DNA from 2 places in the Variovorax sp. H27-G14 genome. Region 2 is predicted to be linked to the other one. Evidence: predicted binding sites of a transcription regulator. Region 2 holds the regulator's gene; the other holds the start of a gene.
What was found. The regulator LexA, encoded in region 2, represses DNA repair genes until DNA is damaged. The targets are predictions, from matches to a motif close to ACTGTATNNNNATACAGT.

Region 1: the regulator LexA is predicted to act here: its motif matches at 5,550-5,567, upstream of recA (recombinase RecA).

Annotation. Positions count from the first base shown of each region.
Region 1 covers NZ_JAYLVN010000004.1:172,763-187,801, reverse strand. Annotated here, with positions in the region: gene sucC (ADP-forming succinate--CoA ligase subunit beta) at 1-904, opposite strand, end outside; gene argC (N-acetyl-gamma-glutamyl-phosphate reductase) at 1,122-2,045, shown strand; gene VLK31_RS13410 (hypothetical protein) at 2,068-2,811, opposite strand; gene yiaA (inner membrane protein YiaA) at 3,006-3,443, shown strand; gene VLK31_RS13400 (SRPBCC family protein) at 3,445-3,873, opposite strand; gene recX (recombination regulator RecX) at 3,857-4,315, opposite strand; gene recA (recombinase RecA) at 4,361-5,485, opposite strand; gene VLK31_RS13385 (MarR family winged helix-turn-helix transcriptional regulator) at 5,633-6,130, shown strand; gene VLK31_RS13380 (response regulator) at 6,205-6,876, shown strand; gene VLK31_RS13375 (sensor histidine kinase N-terminal domain-containing protein) at 6,938-8,380, shown strand; gene VLK31_RS13370 (sporulation protein) at 8,400-8,657, opposite strand; gene VLK31_RS13365 (biotin--[acetyl-CoA-carboxylase] ligase) at 8,663-9,502, opposite strand; gene VLK31_RS13360 (SET domain-containing protein) at 9,505-10,146, opposite strand; gene VLK31_RS13355 (DNA topoisomerase III) at 10,317-13,271, shown strand; gene VLK31_RS13350 (tripartite tricarboxylate transporter substrate binding protein) at 13,314-14,264, shown strand; gene VLK31_RS13345 (LysR substrate-binding domain-containing protein) at 14,286-15,039, opposite strand, start outside.
Region 2 covers NZ_JAYLVN010000002.1:493,415-508,453, reverse strand. Annotated here, with positions in the region: gene xseA (exodeoxyribonuclease VII large subunit) at 1-261, opposite strand, end outside; gene VLK31_RS07925 (MotA/TolQ/ExbB proton channel family protein) at 575-1,207, shown strand; gene VLK31_RS07920 (ExbD/TolR family protein) at 1,275-1,700, shown strand; gene lpxK (tetraacyldisaccharide 4'-kinase) at 1,701-2,732, shown strand; gene VLK31_RS07910 (Trm112 family protein) at 2,713-2,895, shown strand; gene kdsB (3-deoxy-manno-octulosonate cytidylyltransferase) at 2,892-3,665, shown strand; gene adk (adenylate kinase) at 3,802-4,458, shown strand; gene VLK31_RS07895 (asparaginase) at 4,491-5,456, opposite strand; gene lexA (transcriptional repressor LexA) at 5,530-6,213, shown strand; gene VLK31_RS07885 (hypothetical protein) at 6,351-6,728, shown strand; gene VLK31_RS07880 (D-2-hydroxyacid dehydrogenase family protein) at 6,839-7,846, shown strand; gene VLK31_RS07875 (MFS transporter) at 7,843-9,036, shown strand; gene VLK31_RS07870 (3-hydroxyacyl-CoA dehydrogenase) at 9,205-10,725, shown strand; gene VLK31_RS07865 (oxepin-CoA hydrolase, alternative type) at 10,733-11,512, shown strand; gene VLK31_RS07860 (Crp/Fnr family transcriptional regulator) at 11,574-12,293, shown strand; gene VLK31_RS07855 (phosphotransferase) at 12,303-13,409, shown strand; gene VLK31_RS07850 (acyl-CoA dehydrogenase family protein) at 13,460-14,731, shown strand; gene VLK31_RS07845 (GNAT family N-acetyltransferase) at 14,826-15,039, opposite strand, start outside.

The sequences.
Region 1 (15,039 bases), on a different contig from region 2:
AGGCTTCGGTGACCTTCTCGGGGGTGGCGCCGCCGCCCACGTCCAGGAAGTTGGCCGGCTCGCCGCCGAACAGCTTGATGGTGTCCATGGTGGCCATGGCCAGGCCGGCACCGTTCACCAGGCAGCCGATGTTGCCGTCCAGCGAGATGTAGGCCAGGTCGAACTTGGAGGCTTCCACTTCGGCCGCGTCTTCTTCGTCGAGGTCGCGCAGGGCCACGATTTCGGGGTGGCGGAACAGCGCGTTGCTGTCGAAGTTGAACTTGGCGTCCAGCGCCATCACGTTGCCCTTGCTGTCACGGTTGAGCGGGTTGATCTCGACCAGCGAGGCGTCCGTCTCCATGTAGCAGGCGTACAGCTTCTTCAGGATGTCGACCGTTTGCGCGGTCGAATCTGCCGGCATGCCGATGCCGTCGGCAATCTGCTTGGCCTGTTCGTCGGTGAGGCCCTTTTCGGGGTCCGCGAACACGGTGATGATTTTCTCGGGCGAGGAGTGAGCCACTTCCTCGATGTCCATGCCGCCTTCGCTCGACGCGATGAACGCCACCTTCTGGGTGGCGCGGTCGGTCACGGCCGAAATGTAGTATTCCTTGTTGATGTCGGCGCCGTCTTCGATGTACAGGCGGCGAACCTTCTGGCCTTCGGGGCCGGTCTGGTGCGTCTTGAGCTGCATGCCGAGAATTTCGCCAGCGATCCGCTTGACGTCTTCAATGGTCTTGGCGACCTTGACGCCACCGCCCTTGCCGCGGCCACCCGCGTGAATCTGGGCCTTGACGACCCAGACCGGGCCTCCAAGTTTCTGGGCGGCTTCCACCGCCTCCTGGACCGTGTAGGCCGGAATGCCGCGCGGCACCGGCACGCCAAACTTGGCAAGGATTTCCTTGCCTTGGTACTCGTGAATCTTCATGAGGGATGTCTCTCGGAAGGAGGAGGTTGAGAACGGGAAATCTGGGGTCTGAAGCTGTTGGGGCTCTGTTGCTCGCGGGCGACGGCAGCCTGACGGCTGGGGGCGGCGAACAACCGCGGACTGTATCATGGTGCGCCGCACCAATACTGTACGTGGGGTTGCGGTCAATACGTACTTTCTTCTAGACAGCCCCCAGGGCACAGCGAGCACTCCCACCATGGCCAAGGTTTTCATCGACGGCGAAGCCGGTACCACCGGCCTGCAAATTCGCGAGCGGCTCCAGACGATGGCGCAGATCGAACTCGTGAGCATCGCGCCCGAGCTGCGCAAGGACGTCAACGCCAAGCGCGACCTGATGGCCGGCGTCGATCTGGTGGTGCTGTGCCTGCATGACGACGCGGCGCGCGAATCGGTGGCACTCATCGACCAGCTGCCGGGCGCCAAGCCCAAGATCATCGACGCCTCCACGGCGCACCGCATCGCGCCGGGCTGGGTGTTCGGCTTTCCCGAACTGGTGCAAGGCCACTGGCAGGCCGTGGCCAAGGCCGACCGCGTGGGCAACCCCGGCTGCTACGCCACCGGCGCCATCGCCATGCTGCGCCCGCTGGTCGACGCGGGCATCCTGCCGGCCGATTTCCCAGTGTCGCTGCCCTCCGTGAGCGGCTACTCCGGCGGCGGCCGGCCCATGATCGAGGCCTACGAAAAGGGCGAAGCACCCCTGTTCGAGACCTACGCGCTGGGCCTGAAGCACAAGCACATTCCTGAAATCATGGCCTACACCGGCCTCACCCGCCGCCCGGTCTTCATTCCGTCGGTGGGCAATTTCAAGCAGGGCATGCTGGTGCAGTTGCCACTGCACCTCGACCTGCTGCCCGGCAAGCCCAAGGCCGGCGACCTGCAAGAAGCCCTGGCCGCGCACTACGCCAAGAGCAACACGCCCGAACAGTTCGTGAAGGTGCTGCCGCCCACCGAAGACGGCAAGCTGGAGCCCGAGGCGCTCAACGACACCAACAACCTCGAGATTCGCGTGTTCCCCAACGAGGACCACCGCCATGCCGTGGTGATCGCCCGCCTGGACAACCTGGGCAAGGGCGCCAGCGGCGCCGCGGTGCAAAACCTGAAGCTGATGCTGGCGCTCTGAGCGCCCTCCTGCCTCAGCTTCTTCAGTTCACCAGCCAGAGCCCGACGCCCAGCAACGCCGCGTGCGCGCCCAGCGCGATGTACAGCGGTGTGCGCGAGGGCTCGGCCATTTCCTGCAGCGTTTCGTTGATGCGGCGCGTGAGCAGCGCGCGCAGCGCCGGGTCCTGAACCGGGCCTTGTACCGGGTCACCCGGGGCGACCAGCGGCTCGCCATGCGCGGCGCGGCTCTCCTGCCACTCGGCCATCATCTCGCTCAGCGGCAGGCGGTTCAGCACAAAGCCCACCACCGAACGCACCGCCCTGCCCTCGCCCAGCACTGGCGCGAGCTGCTTGCTCAGCGCATCGGCCGACAGCCAGTCCGCCGCGCGGTGCAGCGTGCCGTGCGCGCGCGGCATCGCCTCGATGCGCCCGGCAATCGCCCCGCCCAGGCGCTGCGCAACCGCCTCGCCGCGCGCCGCCACCAAGTGCTGCATGGCACGTGCGCGGCCGGTCGCCACGCCAAGCATCGTGTAGACGGCCACGAACAGCAGCAGCAAGACCGCCACCAGCACTGAAGGCGTAGTGATCAGCGCCACGATGGCGCCCGCCCCCCCCCCCCCCCCCCCCCCATTGCCGGGGCCGTTCAACTGGCTCAGATAGAAGAAGAAAACACCGCCGCCCAGGATCACGCCGAGCAGGCCGCCCTTGACGACCGAACCGGCAAACGCCAGGCCGGCCTTGGCGCCGGTGCGAACGAGGGACGGCTGGCCTGTGGGATCTGCGGACATGCGGGGCTCCTCCAACTGATTTATTGAATGAATTGCGCGCGACTCTTCAGGATTTCCTTCGGAGTCATTGCAAGCTGGCGCTGAAAAATTCGGCAAATGCGCACAAGTGCCGCATGGCGCCGAACGCGTTGAATCATGCCATTGGCGCAGCCCACCAGAATCGCGGTCCACAAACACAAAGGGAGGGAATTTCAATGGACCAACATTTTCAAAAGCCCACGGGCGCATTTGTCGCGGCGTCCTGGGCGGCGCTGTTTGCAGGCGCCCTCGTTTACCTGATCGGGCTGTGGAACGCCTCGATGCAGCTCAACGAAAAAGGCTATTACTTCACCCTGCTGGTGTACGGCCTCTTTGCCGCCGTGTCATTGCAAAAGAGCGTGCGCGACCGGCTCGAAGGCACGCCGGTCACGGGCATCTACTACGGCCTGTGCTGGGTCTCGCTGCTGCTGTCGCTGGCCCTGCTCGCCATCGGCCTGTTCAACGCCACGCTGGCTGGGAGCGAAAAGGGCTTCTACGCCATGGCGTTCCTGCTGAGCTTGTTCGGCGCAGTGGCGGTGCAGAAGAACGTGCGCGACATCGCGTCACACCACGGCGAGCACCCGCGGGTCGACAACACGGCAGAAGCCAGTTGATTCAGCCCGCTTCGAGCAGGCCGCACAGCGCCTGCAGATCGCGCGCGATCCATTCCGCGTCGCGCGCGAAAGCCGCATCGTCCATGTGCGGCTGGCGCAGCAGCGTGAACTGGAATTCGCTCACGCCCGGCGCCACGCCGATCACGCGAAACGGCAAATAAACCTCGGGCACGCCTTCGGGCGTAACCCAGTGGTCGAGCACGCCGAAGTCGTTGGACGGCGCAAAGCGCATGCGGGCGTCGCCGCTCTCGGGCGTGCGCACGGTCCAGTGGTCGCCATGCCGCACCAGCGCACTCTTCGCGAGCCCGCTGGCCCAGTCAGGCAGGCGCGCCGGGTCGGCCGCGAGTGCGTAGGCGCGGCGCCAGTCGCAATGCACGCGCTGCGTGACGACACGGGACTGAACGGTGGGGTTGTCATTCGTCGGTTTCATCGAAATCGCTCCTGAGCACCTTGGACACGACAGCGCCGGAGAAACCGCGCGCCATCAGGAACCGCATCTGCTTGGCCCGCGCCTTCGCGTCGGCAGGCGGGGCGTCGAAGCGGCGGCGCCACAGGGCGGTGGCGCGTTCGACTTCGGTCTCCTGCAGGCTGGCCACCGCTTCGGCGATGGCTTCGGGCGCAATGCCCTTGGCCTGCAGCTCCTGCCTCACCCGCAGCGCGCCCGAGCGGGCCGCGCGCTGGTTGAGCACCGAGGCCACCACGCGCGGTTCGCTGATGAAGTCCTTGGCGGCCAGTTCGTCGAGCGCCTTGGCCAGCGTGCCGGGCTCTTCTTCATGCTTGGCCAGCTTGCGCTCGAGTTCCAGGCGGGAATGCTCGCGCTGGCTCAGCAGGCGCAGGGCGCGGCCTTTGAGGGACGGGGCGTTGAATGCCATTCGGGGGGACCGCTCGCACGGCCTCGCTTGGGGCCGCGCCGGAGCTTATTCGCCCTTGTCTGCCTTCTCGGCCTTGTCCGCTTTCTCTGCCTTGGCGGCCTTCTGCGGCTTTTCGGGCGTGGCGTTGGCATCGGCGGCCAGCAGCGGAATGCCCAGCGACTCGCGCACCTTGTTCTCGATCTCGCGCGACAGCTCGGGGTTCTCGCGCAAAAACTCACGGGCGTTGTCACGGCCCTGGCCGATTTTTTCGCCGTTGTAGGCGTACCAGGCACCCGACTTGTCGACGATCTTGGCGGTCACGCCCATGTCGATGATTTCGCCTTCGCGGCTGATGCCCTCGCCGAACAGAATGTCGAACTCCGCCGTCTTGAACGGGGGCGACACCTTGTTCTTCACCACCTTCACCTTGGTTTCGTTGCCGATGGCCTCGTCACCCCTCTTGATGGTGCCGATGCGGCGAATGTCCAGGCGCACCGAGGCGTAGAACTTCAGCGCATTGCCGCCGGTGGTGGTTTCGGGCGAGCCGAACATCACGCCGATCTTCATGCGGATCTGGTTGATGAAGATGACCATGCAGTTGGTCTTCTTGATGGTGGCTGTGAGCTTGCGCAGCGCCTGGCTCATCAGGCGGGCCTGCAGGCCGGGCAGCGAGTCGCCCATTTCGCCTTCGATTTCAGCCTTGGGCGTGAGCGCGGCCACCGAGTCGATGACGATCAGGTCGACAGCACCCGAGCGCACCAGCGAGTCAACGATTTCCAGGGCCTGTTCGCCGGTGTCGGGCTGGCTGATCAGCAGGTCGGACAGGTTCACGCCGAGCTTCTGGGCGTACTGCACGTCGAGCGCGTGCTCGGCGTCGACGAAGGCGCAGGTGCCGGCCTGCTTCTGCATGGAGGCGATGACCTGCAGCGTGAGCGTGGTCTTGCCCGACGATTCAGGGCCGTAGATTTCGATGACGCGCCCGCGCGGCAGGCCGCCGACGCCCAGGGCGATGTCCAGGCCCAGCGAGCCGGTGGAGACCACCTGGATGTCTTCGAGCGCTTCGCCTTCGCCGAGCCGCATGATCGTGCCCTTGCCGAACTGCTTTTCGATCTGCGCCAGCGCGGCCTGCAGGGCCTTGGCTTTTTCACTGTTGGCGACCGAGATGCTTGCGCCCTTGACAACTGCGTCCATGTGGAAAACTCCTTGAATATCAACGGTTTGTGTGAGGTGGCGTCCGGTCTGCTTTTAATCACAGGCTGGATGCTTGAACAGTAGTGTAGGGGTTCATTGGTTGGCGTAAACCCATTTTTTGGTCAGTTTGCTTTACCATCTGGCGCCATGTCCGACGCCGCTGCTGCCGCTCTTTTCCCGACCGATCCCGACGCCTGGCGCCAGACCCACCTGGGCCGCCTGCTGGGCCACGCCATGCGCCGCTTCGACGAGCGCGTGCTGGAGCTGATGGCGCACGCGGTCGACGTGCCGCTGGCGCTGTCGAACCTGGCGGCGCGCGCGCAGGTGAGCGCCGCGCACATCCACATCACGCGCCACCTGTCGCGCGAAGGCTCGCGTCTCACGGAGCTGGCCGAGCGCGCCGGCATGACCAAGCAGGCGATGGGCGCGCTGGTCGACCAGTGCGAGGCCTGGGGGCTGGTAACGCGCGGGCCCGACCCGCTCGATGCGCGCGCGCGGCGCGTGCTCTTCACGCCCGACGGCCTGGCCTGGCTGGACGCCTTTCGCGCTGCCGTGACGCAGGCCGAAAGCGAGTTCAGAAGCAGCGTGGGAAACGACATTGCCACCGTGGTAACCATCGGTCTGGAAGCCTACGCCGCCGCGTAGACTCGTCCGCAGAGACAAATGTGAACGGCTCCAGCGTGGCGCCCGACACCCGAACCAGGCCGGAGGTGGCGCATATGCGGATTCTGATTGCCGAAGACGACCAGGTGCTGGCCGATGCCCTGCTGCGCAGCCTGCGCACTTCGGGCGCTGCGGTCGACCATGTGGCCAACGGCTCGCAGGCCGACACCGCGCTCATGACCCACGACGAGTTCGACCTGCTGATCCTGGACCTCGGGCTGCCTGGCCTGCACGGCATCGAGATACTGAAGCGCCTGCGCGCGCGCGGCTCGCAGCTGCCGGTGCTGGTGCTCACTGCGGCCGACAGCGTGGAAGAGCGCGTGAAGGGCCTGGACCACGGCGCCGACGACTACATGGCCAAGCCCTTCAGCCTGCAGGAGCTCGAAGCGCGCGTGCGCGCCCTCACCCGGCGCGGCATGGGCACCACCAGCAACACCATCCGCCACGGCCCGCTCGTGTACGACCAGGGCGGCCGCGTGGCCACCATCGACGGCAAGATGGTCGAGCTGTCGGCGCGCGAGCTCGGCCTGCTCGAAGTGCTGCTGCAGCGCGCCGGCCGGCTGGTGAGCAAGGACCAGCTGGTCGACCGCCTGTGCGAATGGGGCGAGGAGGTGAGCCTCAACGCCATCGAGGTGTACATCCACCGCCTGCGCAAGAAGATCGAGAAGGGCCCGGTGCGCATTGCGACGGTGCGCGGGCTGGGCTATTGCCTCGAAAAGATCCAGTGACGGCGGCACGCCCGGCACGGTCGCGCCGCACGGGCGGCAACATGCCAGTGGACGGGCCGCGATGAAACTCTTTCAGCGCGCCCAGCGCTCGTTGTTCGGCGAAATCCTCGACTGGATGCTCACGCCGCTGCTGCTGCTGGTGCCGGTGAGCATCGGCGTCACCTGGCTGGTGGCGCAGGGCATTGCCAACGCCCCGTTCGACCGCGCGCTGGAGCACAACGTGAAGGCGCTGGCCGAGCTGGTCACGGTGAGAGACGGGCACACGGAATTCATGCTGTCGCAGTCGGCGCGCGAAATCTTGCGGGCCGACGATGCCGGCCATGTGTACTACCAGCTGCTCGACGGCCACGGCACGTTGCTGAGTGGCGAGCACGACGTGCCGCTGCCCGGCCTGGACGAACCGCTGCCGCCCGGCCAGGTGTTTCTGCACAACGCCGACGTGCACGGCCTGCCGGTGCGCGTGGCCTCGCTGTGGCTGCCCAGCGGCAGCGACGACGTGCCGCCCACGCTGCTGCAGTTGGCCGAAACGCGCGAGAAGCAGTCGGTGCTGGCGGCCGAGATCATCAAGGGCGTGCTGCTGCCGCAGTTCGCCATATTGCCGCTGGCGGTGCTGCTGATCTGGCTGGCGCTGGTGCGCGGCATCAAGCCGCTGTCGGTGGTGGAGGCGCGCATTCGCGAGCGGCGCCCGGGCGACCTGAGCCCGCTGGACGAATCGTCGGTGCCGCTCGAAGTGGTGCCGCTGGTGTCGTCGGTGAACGAGCTGCTGGACAAGCTCAACGACTCCATCGGCACGCAAAAACGCTTTCTGGCCGACGCGGCGCACCAGCTGAAAACGCCGCTGGCGGGCCTGCGCATGCAGGCCGACCTGGCGCAGCGCGAGGGCGCCAATGCCGACGAGCTGAAGCAGTCGCTCAAGCAGATCGGCCGCGCCAGCAAGCGCGCCACGCACACGGTCAACCAGCTGCTGTCGCTGGCGCGCGCCGAAGGCAACAGCGCCAACGCGCACCACCAGCCCTGCGACCTGGCGCGGCTCACCATCGAGGTGGTGCGCGAGGCGGTGCCGCGCGCGATCGACAAGCGCATCGACCTGGGCTACGACGGTGCCGAGGCCTGCGCACCGGGCGTGATGTTCGACGGCAACGCCACGCTGCTGAAGGAGCTGGTGCGCAACCTGGTGGACAACGCGATCAACTACACGCCATCGACGCCGCAGCGCCCCGGCGTGATCACCGCGCGCGTGCTGGCCGACCCCTTCGGCCATGTGCTGCTGCTGCAGGTGGAGGACAACGGCCCGGGCATTGCCGAAGCCGACCGCGAGCTGGTGTTCGAGCCGTTCTACCGCGTGCTGGGCAACGAGGCCGACGGCTCGGGGCTGGGCTTGCCGATCGTGCGGGAGATTGCCAACCAGCACCGCGCGCAAGTGAAGCTGGAGGACGCGCATCCGGGCAAGCATCCGCCGGGCGCGCTGTTCACGGTGCGCTTCGAGGGGGAAGCGAAGGCCTGATCTGCAGGCGCTTGCTGGATCAGGGAGCGGGGGCGGGCGACGGCGTGGATGACGGAGCGGGCGCGGGCGCGGGAGCTGAAGTGGAAGACGGCGCACCCGGCTTCACGTCCTTGCGCAACTGCAGCCACTCGGGGTGGATCTGCCGCGCCATGCGTTGTGGCTCGCGCTCGCTGAGCCCGGCCGGTGCCAAGCCAAAGCCGGCCAGGTCACCGCGCGCCCACAGAAAGTAGCCGGCGTTGGCCAGCAGCAAGGCGACGAGCAGCAGGCGCAGCTTCATCTTGCTCAGAAGGCCATGCCGCGGGGGCGCACGCTCACTTCGTCGCTGGAAATGAGCTGCAGGCCGGCGTCGGTGCGCACCTGCAGCTCGCCGCCCCAGGCCACGCCTTCGCACAGCCCGGCGGTGCCGTCGCTGAGCACCACCTCGCGCCCGCGCAGCACGTCGCGTGCGGCAAAGCGTTCGGCAAAGGGGGCGAAGCCACGGGCCTCGAACTCACGCACGCAGCGCACCAGCGGCTCGGCCAGTTCAAGCAGCACCTCGGGCGCGGTTGCCTCGGGGCGCCACTGGCGCATCCATGCCGGCGGCGTGCGCATGCCATCCGCGTCACGCGCGCCGATGTTGATGCCGATACCGATCACCAGATAGCGCGAGGCATCCGGCCGGCCAGGGGCGGACATCGCGGGCATGGCGGGCATGGCGGGCATGGCGGTCTCGATGAGGATGCCGACCAGCTTGCAGTCGTTCACCCACACGTCGTTGGGCCACTTCAGGCCGACCCGGTGCGCGCCCGAGGGGTCGAGGCTCTCGGCCACGGCCACGCCCACGGCCAGCGACAGGCCCGACCAGTCGGCCGGCGCCAGCGGCATGCCGAGCGAGAACAGGAGCGACGCGGACTCTTCCTGCCCCGACGCGCTCTGCCAGGGTCGCCCGAGGCGCCCGCGCCCCGCGGTCTGGCGCTCGGCCACGAGCAGCACGGGCTCGACACGGCCGGCGCGCGCACGGCGCATCAGCTCGGTGTTGGTGGAATCTATTTCGGCCACGGCCTCGACCGTGAAGCCGGGCAGCAGCGGTGCGACGGATGCGGCGATCCGGTCTTCGAACCAGGTGGCCGAGGTGCTGCTCATGGTCAGTCCTTGTCGGACTTTTCTTTCTTGGCGGATTTCTTTTCCGCTTTTTTATCTGCCTTTTTTTCGGCTTTTTTATCGGCTTTCTTTTCAGCCTTTTTTTCTGCCTTTTTCTTTTCGGCTTTTTTCTCGGCCTTCTTTTCGGCCTTCTTCTTTTTCTTCTCTTCTTCCTCGTCGTCCTTGGGCGTCAGCAGCGTGCCGCGGCACTCTTCGGAGCCGCACCAGCAAGGAAATTCGGACAGCAGCGTGGGCGTGTACGGCTCGTCGATGACCAGGCCGTAGTCGTAATTGAGCTCTTCGCCTGCAGCGATGTTGCGCAATGCCTTGATATAAACGCGCCCATCGACTTCGTCGGCTTCGCAGTTCGGCTCGCAGGAGTGATTGATCCAGCGCGCGTCGTTGCCCTTCACGTTGCCGTCGATCACACGACCGTCATCGATATGGAAGTAGAAGGTGTGGTTGGGCTGGGCCGGGTCGTGCGGATGGCGGCGCAGGGCCTCTTTCCAGTTGATGACCTCGCCCTTGTATTCGATGAGCGTTTCGCCTTCGGCCAGGTCCTGCACGGCGAAGACACCGTTGCCATGGACATCGGAGCGTCGCATCTGAATGCGGCGGCCCGCGGAATTTGGGGTTTTGGAAGGCATCGCCGAAGTCTGTTAGTTTGAATATGCACACATGCGCGTGTGCGCGTGTACACGCGGGAAGCCGCAGATTGTATGTGGCCCCCACGCTCTCGCACTGCGTGTCGTCGCTGCCCCAAAAGGGAGCCGCAAGGCGGCTCGGCGGCGGCCTGAGAACTTTTTAGGAATTGTTGATGAAGACCTTGGTAATCGCAGAAAAGCCGTCGGTGGCACAGGACATCGTGCGTGCGCTCACGCCGGTGGCCGGCAAATTCGACAAGCACGACGAGCATTTCGAGAACGACAGCTATGTCGTGACCAGCGCCGTCGGTCACCTGGTCGAGATCCAGGCGCCCGAGGAGTTCGACGTCAAGCGGGGCAAGTGGAGCTTTGCCAACCTCCCCGTGATTCCGCCGCACTTCGACCTCAAGCCCGTCGACAAGACCAAGACGCGCCTGAACGCCGTGGTCAAGCAGGCCAAGCGCAAGGACGTGACGCAGCTCATCAACGCCTGCGACGCGGGCCGCGAGGGCGAGCTGATCTTTCGCCTGATCGAGCAGTACGCCGGCGGCAAGACGGGGCTGAACAAGCCGGTCAAGCGGCTGTGGCTGCAGTCGATGACGCCGCAGGCAATTCGCGACGGCTTCGACCAGTTGCGCACCGAAAAGCAGATGCAGGGCCTGGCCGACGCCGCGCGCTCGCGCTCCGAGGCCGACTGGCTGGTGGGCATCAACGGCACGCGCGCCATGACCGCGTTCAATTCGCGCGACGGCGGCTTCTTTCTGACGACCGTGGGCCGGGTGCAGACGCCCACGCTGTCGGTGGTGGTGGAGCGCGAGGAGCAGATCCGCAAGTTCGTCTCGCGCAACTACTGGGAAGTGCACGGCAGCTTCGCGGCCGAAGCCGGCGAGTACCCGGGCAAGTGGTTCGACGCCAGCTGGAAGAAGGCCAACGCGCCGCTGCAGGCCAACGGCGAGCCCGACTCCGAGCAGCGCGCCGACCGCATCTGGAACGAACAAGATGCCGTGGCCATCGCCAACGCCGCGCGCGGCAAGCCCGCCACCGTCACGGAAGAAAGCAAGCCCACCACGCAGGCCTCGCCCGGTCTGTTCGACCTGACCTCGCTGCAGCGCGAGGCCAACGGCCGCTTCGGCTTCAGCGCCAAGACCACGCTGGCGCTGGCGCAGAGCCTGTACGAACGCCACAAGGCGCTGACCTACCCGCGTACCGATTCGCGTGCGCTGCCGGAAGACTATTTGCCCGTGGTGAAGGACACCATGGTCATGCTCGCCAACAGCGGCATGAAGCACCTGGCGCCGTTTGCCAAGCAGGCGGTCGACGGCAACTACGTCAAGCCCAACAAGCGCATCTTCGACAACGCCAAGGTGTCGGATCACTTTGCCATCATCCCCACGCTGCAGGCCCCCAGCGGCCTGAGCGACGCCGAGCAGAAGCTCTATGACTTCGTGGTGCGCCGCTTCATGTCGGTGTTCTTCCCCAGCGCCGAGCACCAGGTGACCACGCGCATCAGCACGGTGGAGCAGGGCGGCAAGAAATACCCGTTCCGCACCGACGGCAAGGTGCTGGTGAAGCCGGGCTGGCTCGCCATCTACGGCAAGGAGGCACAAGACGACGAGAAGGAAGACGACAAGGACGGCAAGCGGCTGGTGCCGGTGAAGCCGGGCGAAATCGTCAAGGCCGAAACGGTCGACACCAAAGGCCTGAAGACGCGCCCACCGGCGCGCTACTCCGAAGCCACGCTGCTGGGCGCCATGGAAGGCGCGGGCAAGACCATCGACGACGACGAGCTGCGCGAGGCCATGCAGGAGAAGGGCCTGGGCACGCCTGCCACGCGCGCGGCCACCATCGAAGGGCTGATTGCCGAGAAATACATGCTGCGCGAAGGCCGCGAGCTGATCCCCACGGCCAAGGCATTCCAGCTGATGACGCTGCTGCGCGGCCTGGGCGTGGAAGAACTCTCCAAGGCCGAACTCACCGGCGAGTGGGAATACAAGCTCGCGCAGATGGAAAAGGGCGCGCTCAGCCGCGAAGCCTTCATGCGCGAGATTGCCGCCATGACGGAGCACATCGTCAAGAAGGCCAAGGAGTACGACCGCGACACCGTGCCGGGCGACTACTCGACCCTGCAGACGCCGTGCCCCAACTGCGGCGGCGTGGTGAAGGAAAACTACCGCCGCTACGCCTGCACCGGCAAGACCGGCACGGGCGAGGACGCCTGCGGCTTCTCGTTCGGCAAGTCGCCGGCCGGACGCACCTTCGAGGTGGCCGAGGCCGAGGCGCTCTTGCGCGACAAGCACATCGGCCCGATCGACGGCTTCCGCTCCAAGGCCGGCTGGCCCTTCACCTCGGAGATCGTCATCAAGTTCGACGAAGAGGCGAAGAACTGGAAGCTGGAGTTCGACTTTGGCGACGACAAGAACGCCGAGAGCGGCGAGATCGTCGACTTCAGCGAACAGGACACCGTGGGCCCCTGCCCGGTGTGCGGCGCGCCGGTGTTCGATCACGGCAGCAACTACGTGTGCGAGAAGTCGGTGCCGACCAACGCGCAACCCACGCCCAGCTGCACCTTCAAGACCGGCAAGATCATCCTGCAGCAGCCCGTGGAACGCCCGCAGATGGAAAAGCTGCTCGCCACCGGCAAGACCGACCTGCTCGACAAGTTCGTGAGCATGCGCACGCGCCGCGCCTTCAAGGCCTTCCTGACCTGGAACGCCGAAGAGGGCAAGGTGACCTTCGAGTTCGCGCCGCGCGAAGGCGGCAGCAAGTTCCCGCCGCGCAAGACCTTCGGCAAGCCGGCGGCCAAGACCGCGGCCGCGAAAAAGGTGGCGGCCAAGAAGACGCCCGCCGCCAAGAAGGCACCGGCCGCGAAGAAGGCCGCCGCGCCGCGCAAGCCCGGCGCGGGCCTGAAGCCCAGCGACTCGCTGGCCGCGGTGATCGGCGCCGATCCGGTGGCGCGCACCGAGGTCATCAAGAAGCTGTGGGACTACATCAAGGCCAACGGCCTGCAGGACGCGACCAACAAGCGCGCCATCAATGCCGACGCCAAGCTGAAGCCCGTGTTCGGCAAGGACCAGGTGACGATGTTCGAACTGGCGGGCATCGTGGGCAAGCACCTGTCGGCGCTCTGAGCCATGCGGCGCAGACAACTGGCCACAGGCCTGGCGGCGGCGATGCTGCTGGGCGGCATGCTCACTGCCGGCCTGGCGCAGGCCGCCGCATGGCCTGACAGGCCCGTCAAGCTGGTGGTGCCGTTCCCGCCCGGGCAGGCCACCGACATCTTTGCCCGCGCGCTCGCCGAACAGCTCGGCAAGCGCCTGGGCCAGCCGGTGATCATCGACAACAAGGCCGGTGCCGGCAGCAACATCGGCACCGAGTTTGTGGTGCGCGCGCCGCCCGACGGCTACACGCTGGTGGTGGCCGGCAGCGCGATGGCGGTCAACCAGACGCTCTACGCCAAGCCCGGCTTCGACCCGCGCAAGGACCTCACGGGCATCTCGCTGATCGCGAAGGTGCCGCTGGTGTTTCTGGCCACGCCGGAGAGCGGCATCGGCACGCTGGCCGCGCTCACGCAACGCGCCAAGGCCGAGCCCGGCCGGCTGAGCTATGCGAGCGCCGGCATCGGCGGCACGCAGCATCTGTCGGGCGAGATGTACAAGTCGGCCGCGCATGTGTTCATCACGCACATCCCGTACCGCGGCAGCGGCCCGGCGCAGTCGGACTTTCTGGGCAACCAGGTGCCGCTGATGGTCGACTCGGTGACGGCCGCGCTGCCGCACATCAAGTCGGGCAAGGCGGTGGCGCTGGCCGTGACATCGGCCACGCGCTCGTCGCAGCTGCCCGACGTGCCCACGGTGCGCGAAAGCGGCGTGGCGGGCACGAAGAACTTCGAGGCCGTGGGCTGGCTCGGCCTGATGGCGCCGCGCGGCACGCCGAGCGACATCGTCGAGCGGCTCAACCACGAGGTGACCGATATTTTGAAGAGCGAGCAGATGGCGCGCTTCATTCGCGAGCGCGGCGCCGAGCCATCGCCCACCACGCCGGGCGAGTTCGACCGCTTCGTGGCGAGCGAAATCGGCGTGTGGGGTGCGGCGGTGAAGGCCTCGGGCGCAAAGCCCGAATAGGCAGCCGGGCTCAGCCCGATCTCAGCACGGTAGAGGCGCCGGCGCCTCTGTGCCGCGATCGACCTCCGCGAGCAGCCAGCTGCGGAAGTGGTCGAGCGTGGCCAGTTGGCCGCGGCCCTCGGGGTAGCAGAACCAGTAGCCCTGGTCGCCGCGGTAGCCGGGCAGCGGCTCGTCCACCAGCCCCGAGGCAATTTCGTCCTGCACCAGGCAGCGCGGCACCAGCGCCACGCCCATGCCCACCATCACCGCGCGGATCATGGTCTGGAACTGGTCGAACTGCGGGCCCGCGAGCGGGTCGAGCCCGCGCACGCCGTGCGCCTCGCTCCACTGCAGCCACGACTGCGGCACCGTCACGTGGCGCAGCAGCGTGCAGCGCGCCACGTCCTGCGGCGCGCGAATGACCACCTCGGCCTGCGCCGCGCGCGGCGCGATCAGCGCCACGTCCTGCCCCGCGAGGTAGTGCGAGCGGGCGCCGGGCCAGTGGCCGTCGCCGAAAAGAATGGCGCAGTCGAGCTCGGGCCGCTCGAAGTCGTAGCCGTGCACGAAGGGCACGAAATGCAGCGTGATCTGCGGGTGCAGCCGCTGAAACGCGGGCAGCCGCGGAATCAGCCACTTGGCGCCGAAGGTCGGCAGGGTCGACAGGTGCAGCGCGCCGCCGCCGTCGCCGCTGGTGATGAGCTCCAGCGTGGCCGCCTCCAGCTGCGCCAGCGTGGCGCGCACCGCCTTCTCGTACCGCTCGCCGGCCGGCGTGAGCGCCAGGCGCTTGCGGCTGCGC
Region 2 (15,039 bases):
CACCTCGACCTGGTCGCCGTCGCGCGGTGAAAAGTCGAGCAGGCCGGCCGCGCGGCGGAACATCGCACAACGCAATTGGCCGAATTCGTCCTTCAGCGAGAAATAACAGTGTCCGCTGGACGCACGCGAAAAGCCCGAAATCTCGCCTCGCACCGTGACTGGATTGAAGCGCGCATCGAGCGCGTCGGCCACTGCGCGGCACAACGCGCCGACCGCCCACACGCGCGGTCCGGGCGCGGAATTCGCGTCACGCAAGCTCATGCCCCACTCGCGTGGCCCGATGCCACTCTTCCACAACACGCAGCGGACCCGCCCCATGGGCCTGCAATAGCGAAACAGGTGCACGGTTCCTCGTGCAAGCCATTGATTTCATTGAAAAAAGTGCTGCTCAAAATTCAGTCGTTCTAGCGAAAAGGCCGCCCCATGCGGGTTTGGAGGTGTTGCGCAGCAGGTTAGTCACAAAGTTATCCACAGAATCTGTGCGTCTTTGCCGACATCGAAACAAGGCGCGTGACGATGGTGGGCTCAGTGGATAATCGCCGCGCATTTGCAGTCTACGGACCGGAGGAATTTCTTGTTTTCCATCATAGTTGCCGCGGGTTGGCCCATTTGGCCTTTGCTCGCCTGTTCAGTTGTTGCGCTCGCGCTGGTTATAGAACGTTTCACGAGTCTGAAGACCGTGAAGGTGCTGCCGCCGAAGCTGCTCGACGAAACCATCACCGTGTCGCACGGCGCCATTCCGGGGCCCGACGTGGTGACCAAGCTGGAACGCAACTCGATGCTCGGCCAGGTGCTGGCCGCCGGCCTGCGCGCGTTGAACGCCAATCCGCGCTGCACCGAAGACGACCTGCGCGCCGCCATGGAAGCCTCGGGCCGCACCGTGGCGCACAAGCTGGAGCGCTACCTCCCCGCGCTGGCCACCATCGCCTCGGCCGCGCCGCTGCTGGGTCTGCTGGGCACGGTGATCGGCATGATCGAGATCTTCGGCTCGCAGTCGCCGGTCAACGGCGCGGTGGGCGCGGGCAACCCGGCGCAGCTGGCGCACGGCATCTCGATTGCGCTGTACAACACTGCCTTCGGCCTGATCGTGGCAATTCCCACACTGATCTTCTGGCGCTACTTTCGCACCCGCGTCGACGAGTACCTGCTGAACCTCGAGCTCTCGGGTGAACGTTTTGCCCGCCACCTGAACGCCCTGCGCAAATGATGGCCCGCACGCTTGCCACTGCGTGTGCTGCGCGGACCGGCGGAGGATTGTCATGACCCGCGGCCGCATGCAGTTCCGCCACGGCGCGCGCGACGAGCCCGAGATCAACCTGATCCCGTTCATCGACGTGCTGCTGGTGATCCTGATCTTCTTGATGCTGTCGACCACCTACAGCAAGTTCACGGAAATGCAGCTGCGGCTGCCGACGGCGGACGTCGATGCACAGCGCGACTACCCCAAGGAAGTGATCGTGTCGGTGTCGGCCGACGGCCGTTACGCGATCAACAAGACCGCTTTGCCCGACCGCAGCGTGGAGACCGTGGCGGCCGCACTTGCCGCCGCAGCTACTGGCGGCAAGGACAGCGTGGTGATCATCAGCGCCGACGCCACCAGCCCGCACCAGGCGGTGGTGACGGTCATGGAGGCCGCACGCCGCGCCGGCTTGATGCAGATCACCTTCGCGGCACAGTCGACGGCGCAAGCCGGACGCTGAGTGCCTGCTTCCGAAGGCCACAGCAACACCGGCGCGCCTTCTTCGGCCTCGCGGCTGCAGAGCGCATGGTTGCGGCGCGGCCCGCTGGCCTGCGTGCTGTGGCCGCTGTCGCTGCTGTATGGCGCGATCTTCGCCCTGCGGGGCCTGCTGTACCGGCTCGAATGGCTTCGGGCCGAACACGTGCCGGTGCCGGTGATCGTGGTCGGCAACGTGATCGCGGGTGGCGCGGGCAAGACGCCGGTGGTCATGGCCGTCGTGCAGCACCTGCGTGCGCGCGGGCTGCAGGTGGGCGTGGTGTCGCGCGGCTACGGGCGGCGCACCGACGACTGCCGTGAAGTGCTCGCCGACAGCGATCCGCTCGACGTGGGCGATGAACCCGCGCTGATTCATCGCGTTACCCAGGCGCCCGTGTTCGTGGCGCGCAGGCGCATCGAGTCGGCGCGCGCATTGCTCGCCAGGCATCCGGCCACGCAAGTCATCGTCAGCGACGACGGGCTGCAACACCTGTCGCTGGCGCGCGATATCGAAATCTGCGTGTTCGACGATCGAGGCATCGGCAATGGCTGGCGCTTGCCTGCCGGCCCGTTGCGCGAAGCCTGGCCGCGCCCGGTCGACCTGGTGCTGCACAGCGGAGCGCACCCTGCCTTCGCCGGCGGCTACACCGCCACGCGCCAGCTCGCCCCGGAGGCGCTGACCCAGGACGGTCGCCACATCCCGCTGAGCACCCTGGGCGGTCAACCCCTGATCGCGCTGGCGGCCATCGCGCGGCCCGAAGCCTTCTTCGAGATGCTGCGCGCGCGCGGCCTCACGTTGGCCGAGACCATCGCCCTGCCCGATCACCATGATTTCAGCGATTGGCAGCAGCCTTCCACCGCCGGGCGAACGCTGGTCTGCACGGAGAAGGACGCCGTCAAGTTGTGGCGCAAAGCGCCCGCTGCGCTGGCCGTGCCGCTGGCATTCACGCCCTCTGCGGAATTCTTCAACGCGCTCGACGCAAAGTTATCATCGCTCGATGGATACCAAGCTGCTTGAACTGCTCGTCTGCCCCGTCACCAAGGGTCCGTTGACCTGGAACCCCGAGAAGCAGGAGCTCTGCTCGCGCAGCGCGCGCCTCGCCTACCCAGTGCGCGATGGCATCCCCGTGCTGCTGGAAAACGAAGCACGCACGCTGTCCGACGAAGAGCTCGGGCTGTGAGCTTCACCGTTCTGGTGCCAGCGCGGCTGGCGTCGACACGGCTCCCCAACAAACCCCTGGCCGACATCGCCGGCGTGCCGATGGTGGTGCGCGTGGCGCAGCGTGCCAGCGAATCGGGCGCGGCGCGCGTGGTCGTTGCGGGCGACGACCCTTCCATCATTTCGGCTTGCAGGGCACATGGCGTCGAGGCCATCCTGACCCGGCAAGACCATCCGAGCGGTACCGACCGGCTGGCCGAAGCCTGCGAGCAACTCGGTCTGGACGGCGACGACATCGTGGTGAACGTGCAGGGCGACGAGCCTTTGATCGACCCCGCCCTGATCGACGCGGTCGCGGCCACGCTGGCCTCCCATGCCGAAGCCGCCATGAGCACCGCCGCGCACGAAATCGATTCCATCACCGACTTCATGAACCCGAACGTGGTGAAGGCCGTGCTCGACGCGCAAGGCAACGCGATGTACTTCAGCCGCGCCCCGGTGCCGTGGTGGCGCGACGGCTCCGCCCATGGGGCGGCACCCACCGTGCTGCCCACGCCGGCGCCGCTGCGCCACATCGGCATCTACGGTTATCGCGCTGGCTTCGTGCGCAGCTTTCCGTCGCTGCCGCCGGCGCCTGTCGAGGCCACGGAAGCGCTGGAACAGCTGCGTGCGCTGTGGCACGGCCATCGCATTGCGGTGCATGTGAGCCACGTTGCGCCCGGTCCGGGCATCGACACGCCCGAAGACCTTGCGCGGGTGCGCGCCGTCTTCGCCGCCAACTCCAGGGGCTGAAAAGGCCGTGTCACCTGCGGGAAGCGCGGAGATTTCGTCGAGGACACGCATGCTATCCTCGAAGCAATTCCGCCTTGCCCAGCCCTGGGGCCGACGCTGGGTGCGACACAAAATCTAAGAACCGTCCGAGGACACCATGAGACTAATTTTGCTGGGCGCGCCCGGGGCGGGCAAAGGCACGCAAGCGGCCTTCATCTGCCAGAAATACAGCATCCCCCAGATCTCGACCGGCGACATGCTGCGCGCCGCCGTCAAGGCGGGGACGCCGCTGGGGCTGCAGGCCAAGGCCGTCATGGATGCGGGTGCACTGGTCAGCGATGACCTGATCATCAATCTGGTGAAGGAACGCATTGCGCAGGCCGATTGCGGCAGCGGCTTCCTGTTCGACGGCTTCCCGCGCACCATTCCTCAGGCCGACGCCATGAAGGCGGCCGGCGTGAAGCTCGACTACGTGCTCGAGATCGATGTGCCCTTCAGCGACATCATCGAGCGCATGAGCGGTCGGCGCTCGCACCCGGCTTCGGGACGCACCTACCACGTCAAGTTCAATCCGCCCAAGGTGGAAGGCAAGGACGACGTGACCGGTGAGGAACTGATCCAGCGCGAAGACGACAAGGAAGAAACCGTGCGCAAGCGGCTGGACGTGTACAGCCAGCAGACGCGTCCGCTGGTGGACTACTACTCGGCCTGGGCCAATACCGACCCAGCCGCCGCGCCCAAGTACCGCGCCATCAAGGGCGTGGGCACGGTCGATGAAATCACGCAGCGTGCGCTGGCCGCACTGAGCAACTGATTTCGCAGCCGCCCTTTCACAGGGCGGCTTTTTTATTCCCCGAGCAGTTCCAGCATCAGCGCGATGCGCGCCTTCACCGGCGTCAGAGCGCCCGCATCGCGCAACTGCTCGCCTGCCTTGGGCAGGATCCTTCCGCTCATGCAACGCGTCGCGCGGACCACCGAAATTCCCGCGGCTTGCGCCTTCAGCGCCGCCTCTTCCAACGCGTGATGCACCGTGCCATTGCCGGTGGTTGCGAGCACCAGGCCCCGCAAGGGATCAAGGACGGCCGCGCTCATGAGCGCATCGATCACCGCGCCGCTCGCGCCCGCATGGCTCATGACGATCTCCACGCGCGGCCACGTCACCGCGCCCGCGCCGACGGGTTTCGACGCCTGCGATCCGCCGCCTTCGGGCCATGAGCGCACAAGGCGCACGTCCCCTTCTTCCACATAGCCGAGCGGCCCCGCGTCGCCCGAGCCGAAAGCGTCGAGCCGATAGGTGTGCGTTTTCTGGATGTCCACCGCGCTGTGGACCGTGCCGGCACATACCACCGTCACGCCCTGCGCACCCTTGGTTGCGGCCACGCTGATGGCGTCGCGCACGTTCTGCGGTCCGTCCGGTGCCAGCGCCGTTGCAGGGCGCATCGCGCAGGTCAGCACCACCGGTTTGGCCGCTGCGAGCACCGAGTGCAGGAAGAACGCCGTCTCCTCCAGCGTGTCGGTGCCATGCGTGATGACCACGCCCGCCACGTCGGGCTGCGCCAGCCAATGCGCGCAGCGCTGCGCGAGTTGCCGCCATATCTCGAAGGACATGTCTTTGCTGTCCACCTGCGCCACCTGCTCCGCCACCAGCGTCACGCCAGTCGGAGCATCGATGCCGCCCAACAGGTCGGCCACGCCCACCTGCCCGGCCGTGTAGCCGATGTTGTCGCCGCTGCTGGCGGCCTTGCCGGCGATGGTGCCGCCAGTGCCCAGAACCACCACGCGTTGCACTTCAGCTGAAAAGGAATTGACCATGACTTGTCAACTTTTAAAAACTGGTTAAAAATACAGGTACTGGATATCTAGCCAGTGCCGCAAGGAACCACATATGCAGTTCGCAGTGAAGCTTACAGCCCGCCAGCAGCAGATCCTGGACTTGATCCAGAGTGCCATCGCCCGCACCGGCGCCCCACCCACGCGCGCCGAAATCGCCAACGAGCTGGGGTTCAAGTCGGCCAATGCCGCCGAAGAACACCTGCAGGCGCTGGCGCGCAAGGGTGTCATCGAGCTGGTGAGCGGCACCTCGCGCGGCATTCGCCTCAAGGGCGACGCCCTGCGCTCGCTCACTGAAACGCGCCACCGCGAAGGCGGCCAGTTCTCGCTGTCGCTGCCCGGCATGGCCCAGCTGGCACTGCCGCTCATCGGCCGCGTTGCCGCCGGCTCGCCTATCCTGGCGCAAGAGCATGTCGACAAGACCTACTACGTCGAGAACACGCTGTTCCAGCGCCAGCCCGACTACCTGCTGAAGGTGCGCGGCATGTCGATGCGCGACGCCGGCATCATGGACGGCGACCTGCTCGCCGTGCAGGCCACCAAGGAAGCGCGCAACGGCCAGATCGTGGTCGCGCGCCTGGGCGAAGAGGTGACGGTGAAGCGCCTGAAGCGCAACAAGCTGGTCATCGAGCTGCACGCCGAGAACCCTGACTACCCGACCATCATCGTCCAGCCCGGCGAGCCTTTCGAAATCGAAGGCCTTGCGGTCGGCCTCATCCGCAACACCATGCTGATGTAGGCCTCGCGGCCTGCTGGCAGCAGCACTCATCCGGCCGCGACAGGTGGCGGGCGTATGGCGCAAAGTCGTCATCACCCTGTCGCGGCCGATTCAAGAAATCCTGCCTGTGTTCAACCTCATACTTTTTTGGAGTTCACATGGGAATCGCCCTTCTCGCCATTGCTGATTTCTGGATGCCGCTGCAGTCGCTGGCCAACCGCCTGATCCCGACGCGCAGGCCCCACGCCAGGGACCATCTCGACGCCAACGACAGCTCCGCAGGTCTTCGCTACGTTGCCGTGCGCCCCGCCTGCACCACCCGCGCTGGCGGCATCACCGCAACGCCCGCGGTGGCCACGGCACCCGCACGCCCGCTGCGCGTGGTTCGCGTGGTCGACGGCAAGGGCCAGCAGCGCAACGACCGCGTCGTGATCTCCGGTCGCATGGCGGACGTGTGTGCCGAACTCGACCGCCTGGCCGCACTCGAAACCGCCGAGATCATGGCCACGGCCCACCGCTCGACGCGGCTGCACTGACGCAAACGCCCAGGAAGCCCTGCGGAAGCGGGCCCGAAAGCCGCCCGGGCCTGGGTATCCAAACGTTCACCGCTGCGACATGGCGATGGTGCGAGGCACAATGGCACGCCATGAACATTGTGATCCTCGACGATTACCAGGACGCCGTGCGCAAGCTGCGCTGCGCCGCCAAGCTGGACGCGTACGCGGCCAAGGTCTATACCAACACGGTGAAGGGCATCGGGCAGTTGTCGGTTCGTCTCAAGGACGCAGACGTGATCGTGCTGATTCGCGAGCGCTCGCAGATCTCGCGTCAGCTCATTGAAAAGCTGCCCAAGCTCAAACTCATTTCGCAGACCGGGCGCATTGCCGGCCACATCGACGTGGCCGCATGCACGGAACGCGGCGTAGCGGTGGCAGAGGGCTCGGGCTCTCCGCAGGCGCCGGCTGAACTCACGTGGGCACTCATCATGTCCGCGATGCGACGGCTGCCGCAGTACATCAGCAACCTCAAGCACGGTGCCTGGCAACAGTCGGGGCTCAAGTCGGCGTCGATGCCGCCGAACTTCGGGCTGGGCTCGGTGCTCAAGGGCAAGACGCTGTGCATTTGGGGCTATGGCCGCATCGGCCAGCTCGTGGCGCGCTACGGGCAGGCGTTTGGCATGCAGGTCGTTATTTGGGGGCGTGAGGCCAGTTGCGCCAAGGCGCGCTCCGACGGGTTCCAAGTGGCCCAGAACCGCCATGAATTCTTTGCCGCGGCCGACGTGCTGTCTGTGCACCTGCGGCTCAATGACGAGACCAACGGCCTCATCACGCTCGAAGACCTGTCCCGCATGAAGCCCACGGCGCTGTTCGTGAACACGTCGCGCGCCGAACTGGTCGAGGCCGACGCGCTGCTTGCCGCCCTCAACCGTGGCCGCCCCGGCCTGGCCGCCATTGACGTGTTCGAGAGCGAACCGCCGCTGCAAGGCCATGCGCTGCTGCGGCTGGAAAACTGCATCTGCACGCCGCACATCGGCTATGTGGAGCAGGAGAGCTACGAGAGCTACTTCGGCCAGGCTTTCGACAACGTCGTGAGCTACATCAACGGCAACCCCACCAACATCGTGAACCCCGGCGCGCTGCAGGTCCGTCGGTGAGCCTGCCTGCGCCGCGGCGCGCGGCGCAAGGCGCACCAAAAAGCGCATCCAATAGCGCACTTTGGGCGCTCCTCGCCGGCAATTTCGTGATTGGCACCGGCGTGATGGTGGTGCCCGGCACGCTCAACGAAATCAGCAGTTCGCTGTCGATCAGCGTGGCCACCTCGGGCCAGTTGATCACGGCCGCCGCGGTGGTGATGTGCATCGGTGCACCGCTGCTGGCCGCTGCGGTCGCGGGCTGGGACCGCCGCCGGCTGCTGGCCCTCACCATGCTGTGGTACGCCGCCGGGCATGCGCTTTCGGCGCTGATGCCGAGCTTTGGCGCACTGCTTCCGGTGCGCATGCTCACGGTCATTGCACCGGCCATCTTCACGCCACAGGCGGCGGCCTGCGCCGGCCTGCTGGTGCCGCCCGAGCAGCGCGGGCGTGCGGTGACCTTCGTCTTTCTGGGCTGGTCGATGGCCTCGGTGCTGGGCCTGCCCATCGGCGCATTGATTGGCGGATACCTGGGCTGGCGCATGGCCTTCATGGCCATCGCGTTCTTGAGTGTCGCCAGCGCGACATCGATCTGGCTGACCATGCCCAACGCCGTCCGCCCCGTCGCGCTCACAGCCGCGGCCTGGTCGCGCGTGCTGCGCAGCCCGGTGCTGATGGGCATCGTCACGGTCACCGCGCTACAGGGCACCGGGCAGTTCGTGCTGTCGAGCTATTTCGGCCCGATCCTCAAGCAGAGCTACGGCGCGGACGCCACCACGCTGAGCCTGATCTGGGCGCTGTTCGGCGTCTTCGGCCTGCTCGGCAACATGCTCGTGAGCCGCTTCATCGACCGCATCGGCGCCGGGCGGATGGTGCTGGTGACCACCGCGTTGATCACGCTGAGCCTGCTGCTGTGGCCGCTGGCCTCCACGCTCGCCTGGCTGGCCGTGGTGCTGGTGCCCTGGGGGTTGGGCTGCTTCGCCACCAATTCGGCGCAGCAGGCCCGCCTGGTGGGCCTGGCACCCACCCTGGCGCCAGGCTCGGTGGCATTGAACAGCTCCGGCATCTACACGGGCCAGGCCGTGGGTGCGGCGCTCGGCGGTTGGCTGCTGGCCAACGACGCGGCCGCCTGGATGAGCTGGGTCGGCTTTGGCGTGCTGATGGTGGCCATGGTGCTCAGCGTGGCCATCGACCGCAGCGGGCGGCCCGGCTGATCGGCCATCGACCTCCGAGGGCTGAAAACATGCCCCCGCGTAAAACCCGTCACGCCCCCTGCGCGCGGGACTGCAAAATCGAAGCCTTCGCCAGCACCCTTGCGGCAGCCGCATCAACGCCTGCGCGGCAGGCCCGGACACCACTCAACCATTGAAACCCTCCAGCACATGACAGTGAACTACACCCGAACAGGCGTCGTCGGCGCCGGCGCCATGGGTCGCGGCATCGCGCAGATTGCCGTACAGGCCGGCAGCGACGTGCTGCTGCTCGACAGCTTTGCGGGCGCCGCCGAGCGCGGCCGCGAGGCCCTCGTCGCCCAGTGGAACAAGCTGCACGAAAAGAACAAGATCGACGCCGCCACGCGCGACCTGTACATCGCCCGCGTGAAGGCCGTCGATTCGGCCCAGGCGCTGGCCGGCTGCGACCTGGTGGTCGAGGCGGTCGTCGAAGACCTGGAAGTCAAGCGCGCGCTGTTCCGCGAACTCGAAGGCATCGTGGCCGAGACCGCCACGCTGGTCACCAACACCTCGTCGCTGTCGGTCACGGCCATTGCGGCCGGCCTGAAGCGCCCCGAGCGCTTCGCGGGCTTTCACTTCTTCAACCCGGTGCCGCTGATGAAGGTGGTCGAGGTGGTGGCGGGCTTCAAGACCGCGCCCGAGGTCTGCACCCAACTGGCCGGCTACGCCAAACAGATGGGCCACAGCGCAGTGCAGGCGCAGGACACGCCAGGCTTCATCGTCAACCACGCGGGCCGCGGCTACGGCACCGAGGCGCTGCGCATCGTGGGCGAAGGCGTGGCCGACTTCGTCACCATCGACCGCATCCTGAAAGACCAGGCCGGCTTTCGCCTGGGCCCGTTCGAGCTGCTGGACCTGACCGCGCTCGACGTGTCGCACCCGGTGATGGAGTCGATCTACCACCAGTACTTTGAAGAGCCGCGCTTTCGCCCAAGTGTGATCACCGCGCAGCGCCTGGCCGCCGGCGCACTGGGCCGCAAGACCGGCGAAGGCTTCTACCGCTACACCGACGGCGTGATGCAGCAGACGCCCGAGGCCGCGCCTCCGGTGGTCGAGGGCAGCCCTTCGGTGTGGGTGTCGCCGCGCGCCGCGCGCCGTGCCGAACTGCTGCGCCTGGTGAACACGCTGGGCGCGCAGATCGACAGCGGCGCCACGCCCGCCGCGCATTCGCTGATTCTGGTTGCGCCGCTGGGCTTCGACGTGACCACGGTGGCCGCGGTCGAGCGCCTGGACGCCACGCGCACCGTGGGCATCGACATGCTGATCGACGACGCCGCCACCAAGCGCCGCGTGCTCGCCACCAACCCGGCCACGCGCCGCGACATGCGCGACATGGCGCATGCCCTGTTCGCACGCGACGGCAAGGCCGTGAGCGTGATCCGCGACAGCGGCGGCTTCGTCACGCAGCGCGTGATCGGCGCCATCGTCAACATTGCCGCCGACATGTGCCAGCAGCGCGTGTGCACGCCGGGCGACCTGGAAACGGCCGTGCAACTGGGCCTGGGCTATCCGCGCGGCCCGCTCGCCATGGGCAACCTCTACGGCCCGACCAACATGCTGGAGGTGCTGTTCAACCTGCAGACGGTGTACGGCGACCCGCGCTATCGCCCGAGCCCGTGGCTGCGCCGCCGCGGCGCACTCGGCCTGAGCCTGCTGCACGAAGAAGAATGAACACGCCATGACCGCTGAACTCAAGAGCACCAGCGAAGGTAGCACCATGGTGCTGACCATCGCCAACCCGACCCAGCGCAATGCACTGGGCCCCGAGATCTACGCCGCGGGCATCGAGGCGCTCAACGGCGCCGAGGGCAGCGCGGAGATCCGCAGCGTGGTCATCGTGGGCGAAGGCGCATGGTTCTGCGCCGGCGGCTCGCTGCAGCGGTTGCTGGCCAACCGCCAGCTCGACCGTTCGGTGCAGGCCGAGAGCATCGAGGGCCTGCACAACTGGATCGATTCGATCCGCACCTTTCCCAAGCCGATCATTGCGGCGGTCGAAGGCGCGGCCGCGGGCGCGGGCTTCTCGCTTGCGCTGGCCTGCGACTTCGTGGTGGCGGCACGCGACGCGGTGTTTGCCGCCTCGTACAGCAACGTGGCGCTGTCGCCCGACGGCGGCCTGAGCTGGCACCTCGGCAGGCAGCTGCCACGCCAGTTGGCCAGCGAATGGCTCATGAACGGCGAGCGCATCGACGCGGCCCGGCTGCACGCGCTGGGCCTGGTCAACGAGCTCACGGAAAGCGGCCAGGCACTGGCCGGCGCGCTGGCGCTGGCCACCAAGCTGAACGCGCGCGCGCCCAACTCGCTTGCGAGCATCAAGGAGCTGCTGAGCGATGCGCGTGGCGCCACGCTCACGTCGCAGTTGTCGCAGGAGCGCGACCACTTCGTGCGCAACCTGCACCATGCGAACGCGGGCATCGGCATTGCCGCGTTCCTCGACAAGAAGCCACCGCAGTACGAGTGACGCCGCGCTGCGTCGCTCCCGTGACACCCCCCAGCTTTTCAGTCGCCGAGAGGACAGACCAATGGACGACCCCATTCTTACTATCGAAGAACGTGAAGCGATCAACAGTGGTCGCTGGTTTTCTTCCCTATCTCCATCGCTACGGCACGACATCCTCCGATGCGCCTTTGTCAAACGCTACAAGGACGGCGACCTGATCGCTGCCCGCGGCGACCCGCCCGAACACTGGATTGCCTGCGCCAAGGGCGCGGTGCGCGTGAGTTCGACGGCCGTCTCGGGCAAGCAGGTGACGCTGACCTACGTGGAGCCGGGCATCTGGTTCGGCGACGTGGCAATGTTCGACGGGGACCGGCGCACGCACGACGCCTATGCGCATGGCGACAGCACCATCCTGTGCGTGGCGCGGGGCGACTTCCACAAGATCCTGGCCGCGCACGTGGAGCTCTACGAAGCGCTGATGCGCCTGCAGGCACGCCGCATCCGCACGCTGTTCGGTCTGGTGGAAGACCTCAACACCCTGCCCTTGCGCGCGCGCCTGGCCAAGCAGCTGATTCACCTCGTGCGCAGCTACGGCGTGCCCAACCTGGACGATGGCAGCCAGACGCGCATCGGGCTGCAGCTGGCGCAGGAAGAACTGGCGCAACTGCTGGGCGCATCGCGCCAGCGGGTGAACCAGGAACTCAAGACCATGGAGCGCGAGGGCACGATCCGCATCGAACCGGCCGGGCTGGTGGTGCTCGATCGGGCGGGCCTCATGCGCGTCTCGGAAACCGAAAGCTAGAACACTGACATGAGCCAGGACTTCTCCAACTTCATCGGCACCCGTGCCGTCTCGCAACAGCATGCCTTCGACGTCGACACGCTCGCAGCCTGGCTTGAGAAGAACCTCGACGGGTTCAAGGGGCCGCTGACAGTAGAGATGTTCAAGGGCGGGCAGTCGAACCCGACCTACAAGCTGATCACGCCGTCGCAAAGCTACGTGATGCGCGCCAAGCCGGGCCCGGTCGCCAAGCTGCTGCCCTCGGCGCATGCGGTGGAACGCGAATTCAAGGTGATGCGCGGGCTGGCCGGCACCGACGTGCCGGTGCCGCGCATGCACTGCCTGTGCGAGGACGAAGGCATCATCGGCCGCGCGTTCTACGTGATGGAGTTCATGCAGGGCCGCGTGCTGTGGGACCAGTCGTTGCCCGGCTTCAGCAACGCCGAGCGCGCGGCCTACTACGACGAGATGAACCGCGTGATTGCCGCACTGCACACGGTCGACTTTGCTGCCCGCGGCCTGGCCGACTACGGCAAGCCGGGCAACTACTTCGACCGCCAGATCGGCCGCTGGAGCAAGCAGTACAAGGCTTCGGCGGATGGCGCCGGCGAGCTGTCGCAGCCCATCGATGCCATGGAGCGGCTGATCGACTGGCTGCCCACCCACATGCCGGCGAGCGCACGTGACGAGAGCAAGGTGTCCATCGTTCATGGCGACTACCGCCTGGACAACGTGATGTTCCATGCCACCGAGCCGCGCATCATCGCGGTGCTCGACTGGGAGCTTTCCACGCTGGGCCACCCGCTCGCGGACTTCAGCTACCACTGCATGTCGTGGCACATGCCGCCCACCACGGGGCGCGGCATCGGCGGCGTGGACCTTGTGTCGCTCGGCATTCCGACCGAGAGCGAATACATCCGCCGCTATTGCGAGCGCACCCGCATCAGCACGCCCGAGGCGCTGGCGCCCGACTGGAACTTCTACCAGGCCTACAACCTGTTCCGCATGGCCGCGATCCTGCAAGGCATTGCCAAACGGGTCGAGGCCGGCACCGCATCGAGCGAGCAAGCCGTGGCTTCGGCACGCGGCGCACGGCCCATGGCCGACATGGCCTGGCAGTTTGCCCAGAAGGCGTAACGGCCTCCCACCCACACCGGACCCACACAGGACCTACAAGGAGACACAAGATGGACTTCGAATACTCGGCCAAGACCAAAGATCTGCAGAAACGCGTCAAGGCGTTCATGGACGACAACATCTACCCGGCCGAGGCCGAGTACAGCGCTGAGCTGGCGGCCAACACCGTCGCCGGCAAGCGCTGGACCGCGCTGAAGACGGTGGAGAAGGTCAAGGAAAAGGCCAAGGCCCAGGGCCTGTGGAACCTGTTTCTTCCGGTCGACAGCGCCTCGGCCTCCGGCTACGCCGGCGCGGGTCTGACCAACCAGGAATACGCACCGCTGGCCGAAATCATGGGCGCGGTGCCATGGGCCAGCGAAGCCTTCAACTGCTCGGCGCCCGACACCGGCAACATGGAGACCATTGCGCGCTACGGCTCGGAAGAAATCAAGGCCCGCTGGCTCAAGCCACTGCTGGAAGGCCAGATTCGCTCGGCCTTCGCAATGACCGAGCCCGATGTGGCTTCGAGTGACGCCACCAACATTGCCACGCGCATCGAGCGCCAGGGCGACGAGTACGTGATCAACGGCCACAAATGGTGGATTTCCGGTGCGGCCGACCCGCGCTGCGCGGTCTTCATCACCATGGGCAAGACCGATCCCGACGCACCGCGCCATTCGCAGCAGAGCATGGTCATCGTGCCGGCGGACGCCAAGGGCATTCGCATCGTGCGCCCGCTCAACGTGATGGGCTACGACGACGCGCCGCACGGCCACGTGGAGATGCACTTCGAGAACGTGCGCGTTCCCGTCGACAACATTCTTCTGGGCGAAGGCCGTGGCTTTGAAATCGCGCAAGGCCGCCTTGGCCCCGGACGCATTCACCACTGCATGCGCCTGATCGGCCTGGCCGAGCGCGCGCTCGAGCTGATGTGCAAGCGCGCTTCGTCGCGCGTCGCCTTCGGCAAGACCGTGGCCTCGCAAACCGTGACGCAGGAGCGCATTGCCGAAGCCCGCTGCAAGATCGACATGGCCCGCCTGCTCACGCTGAAGGCCGCCTGGCTGATGGACGTGGCCGGCAACAAGGTCGCGAAGAACGAGATCGCCATGATCAAGGTGGTTGCACCCTCGATGGCCTGCCAGGTGATCGACTGGGCTATGCAAGTGCACGGTGGCGGCGGCATGTGCGACGACTTCCCGCTGGCAGCCGCCTACGCCGGCGCGCGCACGCTGCGCTTCGCAGACGGCCCGGACGAAGTGCACCGCAACGCGATCGCCAAGTGGGAGCTGGGCAAGTACGCGCCCGGCAAGGCTGACGCCGAGATGCCGGTGACGCGCTCCTGATTCTTGAATTGCGCCCTCTCCCCTCGGGGATGTACAGGGGATAGGGCTGGAACAAGGGCCGACGGCGATCAATTCGCCCCGGCCCTTTTCTATTTCAGAGCTTCTTGTGCAGAAAGAGCGCGTGGCCGAAAGCCGGGTCAAGCTGGTAGCCCGCGAAGCCCTCGCGCTCGTAGCTGCGCAGCGCGGGCGCATTGCCCGACAGCACTTCGAGCGTGAGCTTGCAGGCGCCCCGATTGCGCGCCTCCTGCTCGACCAGGGCAAACATCTTCTGCGCCACACGCTGTCCGCGGTGGCTGGCCAGCACCACC